Regions from separate parts of the Mesorhizobium sp. CAU 1741 genome, predicted to be linked through region 1. Evidence: predicted binding sites of a transcription regulator. Region 1 holds the regulator's gene; each other region holds the start of a gene.
What was found. The regulator PhoB, encoded in region 1, activates phosphate uptake and scavenging genes when phosphate is short. The targets are predictions, from matches to a motif close to TGTCATNNANCTGTCAT.
Positions count from the first base shown of each region.

Region 2: the regulator PhoB is predicted to act here: its motif matches at 1,140-1,156, upstream of AAFN84_RS09100 (ceramide glucosyltransferase).
Region 3: the regulator PhoB is predicted to act here: its motif matches at 1,006-1,022, upstream of phnD (phosphate/phosphite/phosphonate ABC transporter substrate-binding protein).
Region 4: the regulator PhoB is predicted to act here: its motif matches at 852-868, upstream of AAFN84_RS13990 (Na/Pi symporter).

Region 1 is NZ_JBDOQP010000007.1:165,147-167,331, forward strand. Features, by position in the region: gene phoU (phosphate signaling complex protein PhoU) at 1-468, shown strand, start outside; gene phoB (phosphate regulon transcriptional regulator PhoB) at 489-1,175, shown strand; gene AAFN84_RS23260 (ROK family protein) at 1,204-2,185, opposite strand, start outside.
Region 2 is NZ_JBDOQP010000002.1:455,163-457,347, forward strand. Features, by position in the region: gene AAFN84_RS09100 (ceramide glucosyltransferase) at 1-1,044, opposite strand, end outside; tRNA gene AAFN84_RS09105 (tRNA-His) at 1,193-1,269, opposite strand; gene AAFN84_RS09110 (phasin) at 1,487-1,942, opposite strand.
Region 3 is NZ_JBDOQP010000004.1:95,661-97,845, reverse strand. Features, by position in the region: gene AAFN84_RS16975 (dihydrodipicolinate synthase family protein) at 1-840, shown strand, start outside; gene phnD (phosphate/phosphite/phosphonate ABC transporter substrate-binding protein) at 1,077-2,024, shown strand; gene phnC (phosphonate ABC transporter ATP-binding protein) at 2,109-2,185, shown strand, end outside.
Region 4 is NZ_JBDOQP010000003.1:71,916-74,100, reverse strand. Features, by position in the region: gene gor (glutathione-disulfide reductase) at 1-734, shown strand, start outside; gene AAFN84_RS13990 (Na/Pi symporter) at 891-2,185, shown strand, end outside.

The sequences.
Region 1 (2,185 bases):
GCGCAGGACCTGCGCTCGGTGGTGGGCGCGATCCGGATGGCGGCCGACCTCGAGCGCATCGGCGATCTGGCCAAGAACATCGCCAAGCGCGTCAATGCGGTGGGCGAGGGCGCAACGCCGCGCAAGCTGTCGCACTCCATCGAGGCGATGGCGCAAATGGTGATGGAGCAGGTGGCTCTGGTCATCTCCGCCTACGAAGCGCGCAACGCCGAGGGGCTGATAACCTTGCGTGCGGACGACGAGAACATCGATATCCAGTACACTGCGGTGTTCCGCGAGCTGCTGACCTACATGATGGAGGATCCGCGCAACATCACGGGCTGCACCCATCTGCTGTTCTGCGCGAAGAATCTGGAGCGTATCGGCGACCACGTCACCAACATCGCCGAAAACGCCTACTACATCGCCACGGGCCGGCAATTGCCGCTGCATCGGCCGAAGCACGACGAGACGTCGGTCCAGGGCTGACGACGGAAGACGGAAATATGATTGCACCGAAGATCATGGTGGTTGAGGACGAGGAGCCGCTGGGCGTACTCCTCAAGTACAATCTCGAGGCGGAAGGGTACGAGGTCGAGGTCATCATGCGTGGTGACGAGGCGGAAATGCGCCTGCGCGAAAGCCAGCCCGACCTGCTCGTGCTCGACTGGATGGTACCGGCGGTGTCCGGCATCGAATTGTGCCGGCGCCTGCGCATGCGCCCGGAGACCGAACGCTTGCCGATCATCATGCTGACGGCGCGCGGCGAAGAAAGCGACCGGGTTCGCGGCCTCGTCACCGGCGCGGACGATTATCTGGTGAAGCCGTTCTCCACGCCCGAACTCATTGCGCGCGTGCGGGCGCTGCTGCGCCGGGCGCGGCCGGAGGTGCTGTCCTCGGTGCTGAAGGTCGGCGACATCGTGCTCGATCGCGAGACGCACCGTGTGCATCGCGGCAAGTCTGAAATTCGGCTCGGGCCGACGGAGTTCCGCCTGCTGGAGTTCATGATGCAGCATCCCGGCAGGGTGTTTTCCCGCGGTCAACTGCTCGACAATGTCTGGGGCGAGACGATCTATATCGACGAACGCACCGTCGACGTGCATGTCGGGCGCCTGCGCAAGGCGGTCAATCTCGGCAACATGGCAGACGTCATCCGCACGATCCGTGGTGCCGGCTACGCCATCCAGGAGGGATAGGCCTGGCCGCCGCCCTGTGGCCGGCGCTTCAGACCACTTCCTCGCTTCGCACGGGGGCTGCAGCAGCGCCTCTGGCGAAGATTTCCTGATCGACGAACGTCAGCGCCTGGCGGGCGCAGCCTTCGCGGATAAGCGGTATCTCGTCCGGCTCCAGGTCAAACGAAATCGCCGCATTGTGCTGGCCGCCGGCGGTGCGGGCGATCGCCTCGCGCATCGTTGGCTCGATGACGTCGAAAGCCGAGGTGCCGAGGCCGACGATCGCCACCGGCGCCGGGTCGAACAGCGCGAACAGGCTGCCCAGCCCGAAACCGATCGCTTCTCCCGCGCGCTGGAATGCTTCGCGCTCGCGGCCGTCGTGATCGCGCGCCGCCGCCGCCATGGCCAGCATGGTTCCGTCGTCGATATCCGCTACCGGCAGTGCATGCTCGCCATCACCGCGCGCATGGCGGTAGATCGCATAGTTGCCGGCATAGGCTTCGATGCAGCCACGCCTGCCGCATCGGCAGAGCGCGCCGTTGGGCACGTGGATCATGTGGCCGAATTCGCCGCCCGACGAGTGCGACCCCGTGAAGAGTTCGCCCCGCAGCACCAGCCCCATCCCGATGCCATTGGACAGCAGGATGGTGAAGAAGTTGTCGCGATAGCGGTCCGGTTCGCGACCGCGCAGGGCGACCGCTATCATGTTGCAGTCGTTCTCGACGGTCACCGGGATGCCGAAGGCGGTTTCCAGTGCGTCGGCAAACGCGATTTCGCTGTGCGGGGTGATCGGCGACCACATCAGTCTGCGGGCGCTGGAGTCAGTGATGCCCTGGACCGCCATGGTGATGCGCAGGACGGGACCGTGGCCTGGCGGCGCACGCTCCATCAATCGCCGAACGGCGGAAATGACGTGATCGCACAGTTCGCCATCGGCCATGGTGAGTGTTGCCGGGCGGGAAATGTCATGGGCGATCGCCTTGCCGGTGTAGTCGATCAGCGCTGCGGACAGCGCGTTCAACGACAGCACCATC
Region 2 (2,185 bases), on a different contig from region 1:
GACCAGCGGCATAACGATGTCTCGCGCCAGCATGGCGGGCAGCGACAATGGCGAGACGTGCCAGTTCTTCGCAAGGGCGAGTGCGAGTTCCGGCAGGTAGATGGCCGCCATCACGAACATGCCGATCAGCACGTGGTTCTTGTCGGATACGGTCGCGGCCGCCAGCGCGAGTGTCAGGGCCGGCAAGGTGCCAAGAAGGATTTCCGGCGCGAAGAAGAGCGGGAACGTCACCCGGCGCAGCCGCGCCCAACGGCTCTGCCGCATCCAGACCTCGCGCAGGCTTCTGCCGCCGAGCGGCTGCTCGAAAGGTGCTGCGACAAGATGTACGTGAAGGCCGAGCCGATTGACCAGCTTCGTAGCGGCGGCGTCCTCGGCGATATCCGCGCCCAGCGCCTCGATGCCGCCATTGGCGTCAAGCAGCGGCTTGTGCCACAGCATGCTCTTGCCCTGGGCGAAGCCGAAGCCGACGGCCTCTCCGGCATATTGCCATCGCGCCTGATGCGTGTTCAGGAAGGCGCATTCCACCTCCGCCCAGAAACTGCCCGGGCGGGTGCCCAGCGGCGTCGAGCAGACGAGTCCGGTGTTCCTGCGCCTGGCCGTCATCAGGTGCTGGACGTAGTCCGGCGGCATCAGCACGTTGGAATCCGCCAGCACCACCCACTCCCAGCGCGCGGCGCGCCAGCCCTTGACGCAATTGTTGAGTTTCGGGTTCGCGCTGATCCGGTCGTCGCCGACAAGCACCCTCGCCGGCACGCCCGGATAGGTGTCCATCATTGCCTCGACCCTTGCAATGATCGGATCGGCATGATCGGCGACGCAGAAGATCAGCTCGTATCGCGGCCAGTCGAGCTGGAATGCCCTGTGCAGGGTTTCCGCGGTGAACGTCTCGATGCCGCGCACCGGAATGACGATCGAGACAGGCGGCGTGTCGCTCGCGCTGGCGGCCCTGGCGCCATTGGGCGAAAGCCGGGACGCGGCGATCAGGATGCTGGCGAGATTGACGACAATCAGTGCCCCGCACAGGAAGAAGAGAGCTTCAGCCATGAACACCCACGCCGACGATGTGCCACGATCAACGGGCAAACGAATCTGCCTTGCGACGAACGCCGACTAAGGCTGGCGGAACACACCATCTTTGTGTGTCAGGACGACGACATTCTGGGGATTGCTGGGCCTTCGGAGGGCTGTCGGGTGGTACGGTTGGGTGGGCTTGAACCACCGACCTCCGGATCCACAATCCGGCGCTCTAACCAACTGAGCTACAACCGCACATCATCAGCCTGTGGCTGGCGAGGCTCTTACGGGCAATCGACACCGATTTCAAGCCCGATGGAGTGGATGGGAGGCCCAAAACAGGAAAAAGGCCGGCGGGAGGAGGTGCCGGCCTTTTCCTATGACAGACCGGCGGGAGGAGGTGCCGGTCTTGAGCCTGCGGATTGGAAGGGAGGAGGAATCCGCCCCGCAGGTTACTTGAAGCCTGAACGTGTCAGGCGATCTTGAGTTCCTTCACGGAGTTCTCGAAGACGTCCTTGAACGGCTTGGACATGTCTTCGGCAGCCTTCGTGGAGGCGGTCTGGAATTCCTTGGCCTGCTCGACGGCGGTCTCGACCGACTTGCGCATGAACGCGGTCTGCAGTTCGATGACTTCCGACAGCGACTTGGCGCCGATCAGCGCTTCCATGTGCGAGAAGCCGGCTTCCACATTCGAGCGCGCGGCCGAGATCGACTTCAGCGAGAACTCGCTGCCGGCAGTCTTCGCCGTGTCGAACGTGTTTTCCATGGCCTTCTGCGCGCTTTCGGCGCCGGACTTCATCTTGGCGTAAGCCTCCTGGGACTGCGCAACGCCCTTCTCGGCAAATGCCCGGAACTGATCCGTCGCCTGTCCGGCGTCGAAGGTCGGAAACTCGATGGTCTCTGCGGTCTTGGCGGTGGCTTTCGTCATCGCTGGCTCCTTTACACTGGGCCCGACAACATCTTAACGTGCCGGGCGTTTGACTTGACCCGGATATAGACCATCCTCTTGTGCATTGCAACATTTTTGTTGCGACGCACCAATATTCGATCGAGGATTAACCAAGGCTGGAGATTCAGCCGCGCGGAAGCCCGGGGTTTCTGGACGGGCGCAAACCGTGCTTTTATTAACAATGCGTTAATTCCGGGATACGCCCGCTCCGACGACAGATTT
Region 3 (2,185 bases), on a different contig from region 1:
GCCCATTGCGCCCACCTCCTCGGCGCGGGCGGATGCGACGGCATCAACCTGCTTGGCACGACTGGCGAGGCGACGTCGTTCTCGCGCGACCAGCGGCTTGCGGCGATGCGCGCCATCGCTGCCTCTGGCCTCGACCTGTCGCGCTTCATGGTCGGCACGGGTGCCGCCGCGCTCGACGACGCCGTGGCGCTGACCGCCGCCGCCAGGGAACTCGGCTATGCCGGCGCTCTGCTGCTGCCGCCATTCTACTACAAGGGCATCGACGACGACGCGCTGGTCACCTACGTCTCGACCGTCATCGAACGCGTCGGCGTGTCCGGCCTGCCGCTCTATCTCTATCATTTCCCGGCCAATTCCGGCGTTCCCTACGCTCCCGATGTCGTCCGGCGGCTGCGCGACCGGTTCCCCGACACGGTGCTTGGCGTCAAGGATTCATCGGGCGACGTCGAAGGCTATTCCGCCGGGCTGGCGCGCGACTTGCCGGGCCTCGCCGTTTTCCCCAGCGCCGAGGCCGCATTGGGCCGCACACGGGAGCTGGGCTTCGCCGGCTGCATCTCGGCGACCGCCAACCTTACCGGCCCCTATGCGCAACAGGCCTTCAGCGCCGCCAGCGAGGAAGACCGCGCGGCGGGCCTCGCCGAAGCAGTGCGCATCCGCGCCGAGATCGCGAAGTTCCCGCTTGTCGCGTCGGTCAAGCATGCCCTGGCGCTGACCACCGGCAACCAGGCATGGAGCCGCCCCATGCCGCCGCTCGGGCCCCTGCCGGCCGCCGAGCAGAAGGCACTTGCCGAAGCGCTGCGGGAAACGGCGCTGGGTGATCGGCTCACACCCTCTGCCTGAACAATCTTAAGCCCATGCCGCAGTGCGGTGCATAAAGGTGCTGTGTCGCTGAGACCGCCGCAATGCGGACCTTTCAGCCATTGTGCACTGCGCATAGCAATTTGCGGCGAGCCGGCTAATCTTCGCGCCGGGAGGATCCCCGCCTGGGCGGGGACGACCGACGAGTGTCATAATACCGATAAGCGTCTGTAATATCCGGCAGGCGCATACAAAAGTCTCAGGGACAGGAGCCAGACATGAAAAGCATCATCGCCGCCCTCGCGCTGACCACCGCGCTCACCATTCCCGCTTCGGCGGAATTCATGCTCGATAGCCGCTTTCAGGACACCGATGGCGATTTGGTTGCCGACATTCCGAGCGATGCGTCCCAGCTTGTCGATCCCGACACGCTTATCTTCGCCTATACGCCGGTCGAGGATCCGGCGGTCTATGCCGAGGTGTGGCAGGAGTTCCTCGACCACATGACGGAAGTGACCGGCAAGGAGGTTCAGTTCTTCCCGGTCCAGTCGAATGCCGCTCAGATCGAGGCGATGCGCGCTGGCCGCCTGCATATCGCCGGCTTCAACACCGGCTCCAACCCGCTGGCCGTTGCCTGTGCCGGCCTGCGCCCGTTCGCCATGATGGCCGCCGCCGATGGCTCCTTCGGCTACGAGATGGAAATCATCACCTATCCCGATTCCGGCATCGAGACGGTCGAGGACATCAAGGGCAAGACGCTCGCCTTCACCGCCGAGACCTCCAATTCGGGCTTCAAGGCGCCGTCCGCGCTGCTGATGTCCGAGTTCAACATGGTTGCGGACACCGACTACACGCCCGCCTTCTCGGGCGCCCACGACAATTCAGTCCTCGGTGTCGCCAACAAGGATTACGACGCCGCAGCGGTCGCCAATTCCGTCAAGGCACGCATGCTCGAGCGTGACGTCGTCTCCGAAGACCAGCTCAAGATCATCTACACCTCGCAGACCTTCCCGACGACAGGCTACGGGCTTGCCCACAACCTGACACCGGAGCTGCAGGAGAAGATCAAGGAAGCGTTCTTCTCGTTCGAGTGGGCCGGCACCAAGCTTGAGGAGGAATTCTCCAAGTCGGGCGAGGCGCAGTTCATCGACATCTCCTTCAAGGATGACTGGGCCGTCATCCGCCAGATCGACGAGGCCAACGGCGTCTCCTATACCTGCGGCTGACCGCAGCTTAGACTAGGCATCCGGCCTCGCGCGGCACCGCCCGCGCGGGGCCTTGCATTGCAACCACGGCAGGAGAACCGCCGCATGCTTCGCATCGAGAATCTCGCCAAGCAGTACCGAACCGGGGATCGCGCCCTGCAGGGCGTCTCCTTCACGGTCGA
Region 4 (2,185 bases), on a different contig from region 1:
CGATGGAGGACAAGGGCATCAAGATACTGCTTCACACGATCGCGCATTCGGTGGACAAGCGTCAGGACGGGCGCCTCGACATCGCACTTTCGGACGACAGGACGCTGACCGTCGACAAGCTGATGCTGGCGGTGGGACGCACGCCGAACACCGAGGGACTGGGCCTAGAGGCTGCCGGCGTGGAGACCGGGCCTGTAGGAGAGATCATCGTCGACGAATATTCGCGCACCAGCGTCGACAATATCTACGCGATTGGCGACGTTACCAATCGTGTCCAGCTCACGCCGGTGGCGATCCACGAGGCGATGTGTTTCATCGATACGGTCTATCGCGACAAGCCGACGACGCCGGACTTCGATGCGATCGCGACTGCCGTGTTCTCTCAGCCGGAGATCGGCACTGTCGGACTGTCGGAGGATGATGCATCCGACCGGTTCGAGGAACTGGAAATCTACCGCGCCGAGTTCCGCCCGATGCGCCACACCCTGTCGGGGCGGCAGGAAAAGATGATCATGAAGCTGGTCGTCGATGCAGCCAGTCGCAGGGTTCTCGGCGCGCACATCCTCGGTGTCGATGCCGGCGAGATGGCGCAGCTCCTGGGAATTGCCGTCAAGGCGCGGCTGACAAAGGACGATTTCGACAAGACGATGGCGGTGCATCCGACGGCGTCGGAAGAACTCGTGACGATGTACCAGCCGAGCTACCGGGTGAAGAACGGCGAGCGCGTCGGCTAGCAGCCATCCAGACAAGGCCGATGATCGTCAGGCAAATCGGAGCGACGATCGTGTCGTTGACGTAAACGTCAAAGTCGACATGATTGATGGGCAGCAGCCGCTGGTTTTGCACCGCCTGGTCATAAAACTGTAACGTGTGCCCGGTTAGCGACGCCGATGGATATTTTCGCGGCAATTTTTGCCGGGCTCGGCCTCTTCTTCGTTGGCGTCAAGCTCATCGGTAGCAACATCAAACAGCTCGGCGGCCGCCGGTTTCGCAAGGTGCTGGCCCGTGCGACGGCCAATCCGTTTTCGGCCGCTTCGCTCGGAATGGCGGCAGGGGCGCTGACGCAGAGCACGAACGCGGTCACGTTCATCTCCATCAACGCGGTGGCGGCAGGGCTGGTGCCGCTGCGGCGCATCCTGCCGGTCATCGTGTGGGCCAATGTCGGCACCAGCCTGCTGGTGCTGCTTGCCGCGCTGAACATCCACCTGCTGGTGCTGATGCTGCTCGGCTTCATCGGTCTTCTCTACTATTTCGAGGTTGACCGGTCGGACCGCTTTCGTCATGTCGTTGCCGCCCTTCTCGGTGTCGGGCTCCTGTTCCTCGGTCTCGATCTGATCCGCACCGGCGCGGGCTCGATGAGGGAAGTGGAGGAAATCCGCGCCGCGATCGGTTATGCGAGCGGCTCCTTCGTGCTCGCCTTTCTCGCTGGCCTTGTCGTCACGCTCGCCGCGCAATCCTCTGCCACGGTAACCATGGTGGCCGTTGCCATGGCGGAAGCCGGCCTGTTCGAGTTCGACATGACGATGATGATCGTCTACGGCGCGGGCGTAGGGTCGGGCCTCTCGGTTTGGCTGATGGCAATGAACCTGGCGGGCGCATCGAAGCAGATCGCCGTGCTGCAGACGATCACCAAATGTACTGGCGCGCTCGTGCTCGTGCCGTTGTTCGCAGTCGGTCAGGCGACGGACTGGCCAGCGATCCGGATGCTGCTGGATATGATCACGCCGGTCGCGCACGAGAAGATCGCCTGGCTCTACCTGATCTATCAGCTCGTCTCCGCGCTCATCATGTCTCTGGCGCTGGGGCCGGTCTTCAGGATCGTGGAGCGGCTCTATCCCGAGACGCTCGAGGAGAGCTTGGCCAAGCCGCGATTCATTCATTCCGGCGGCGAGGTCGAGGTCGAGACGGGCCTGTTGCTGGTCGAAAGGGAACAGCAGCGCCTTGCCGGCTATCTGTGCGACGCCGTCGACTGGCTGCGGGAGGACACCGCGGCGCAGCGCGCGGGCATGAACCCGCCGCGACTGCTGCTGCAGGCGGTGCCGGCGATCGGCGAGGAAATCTCGCGCTTCCTGAGCGACCTGATCGACACCGCGCCGCCGCGAGAAGCCATGGAGCGTCTGACGGCAATGAGGACCGGTCAGGACACGCTGAACGAGATGGCGGTAGAGATCGCAAAGCTGGTCGA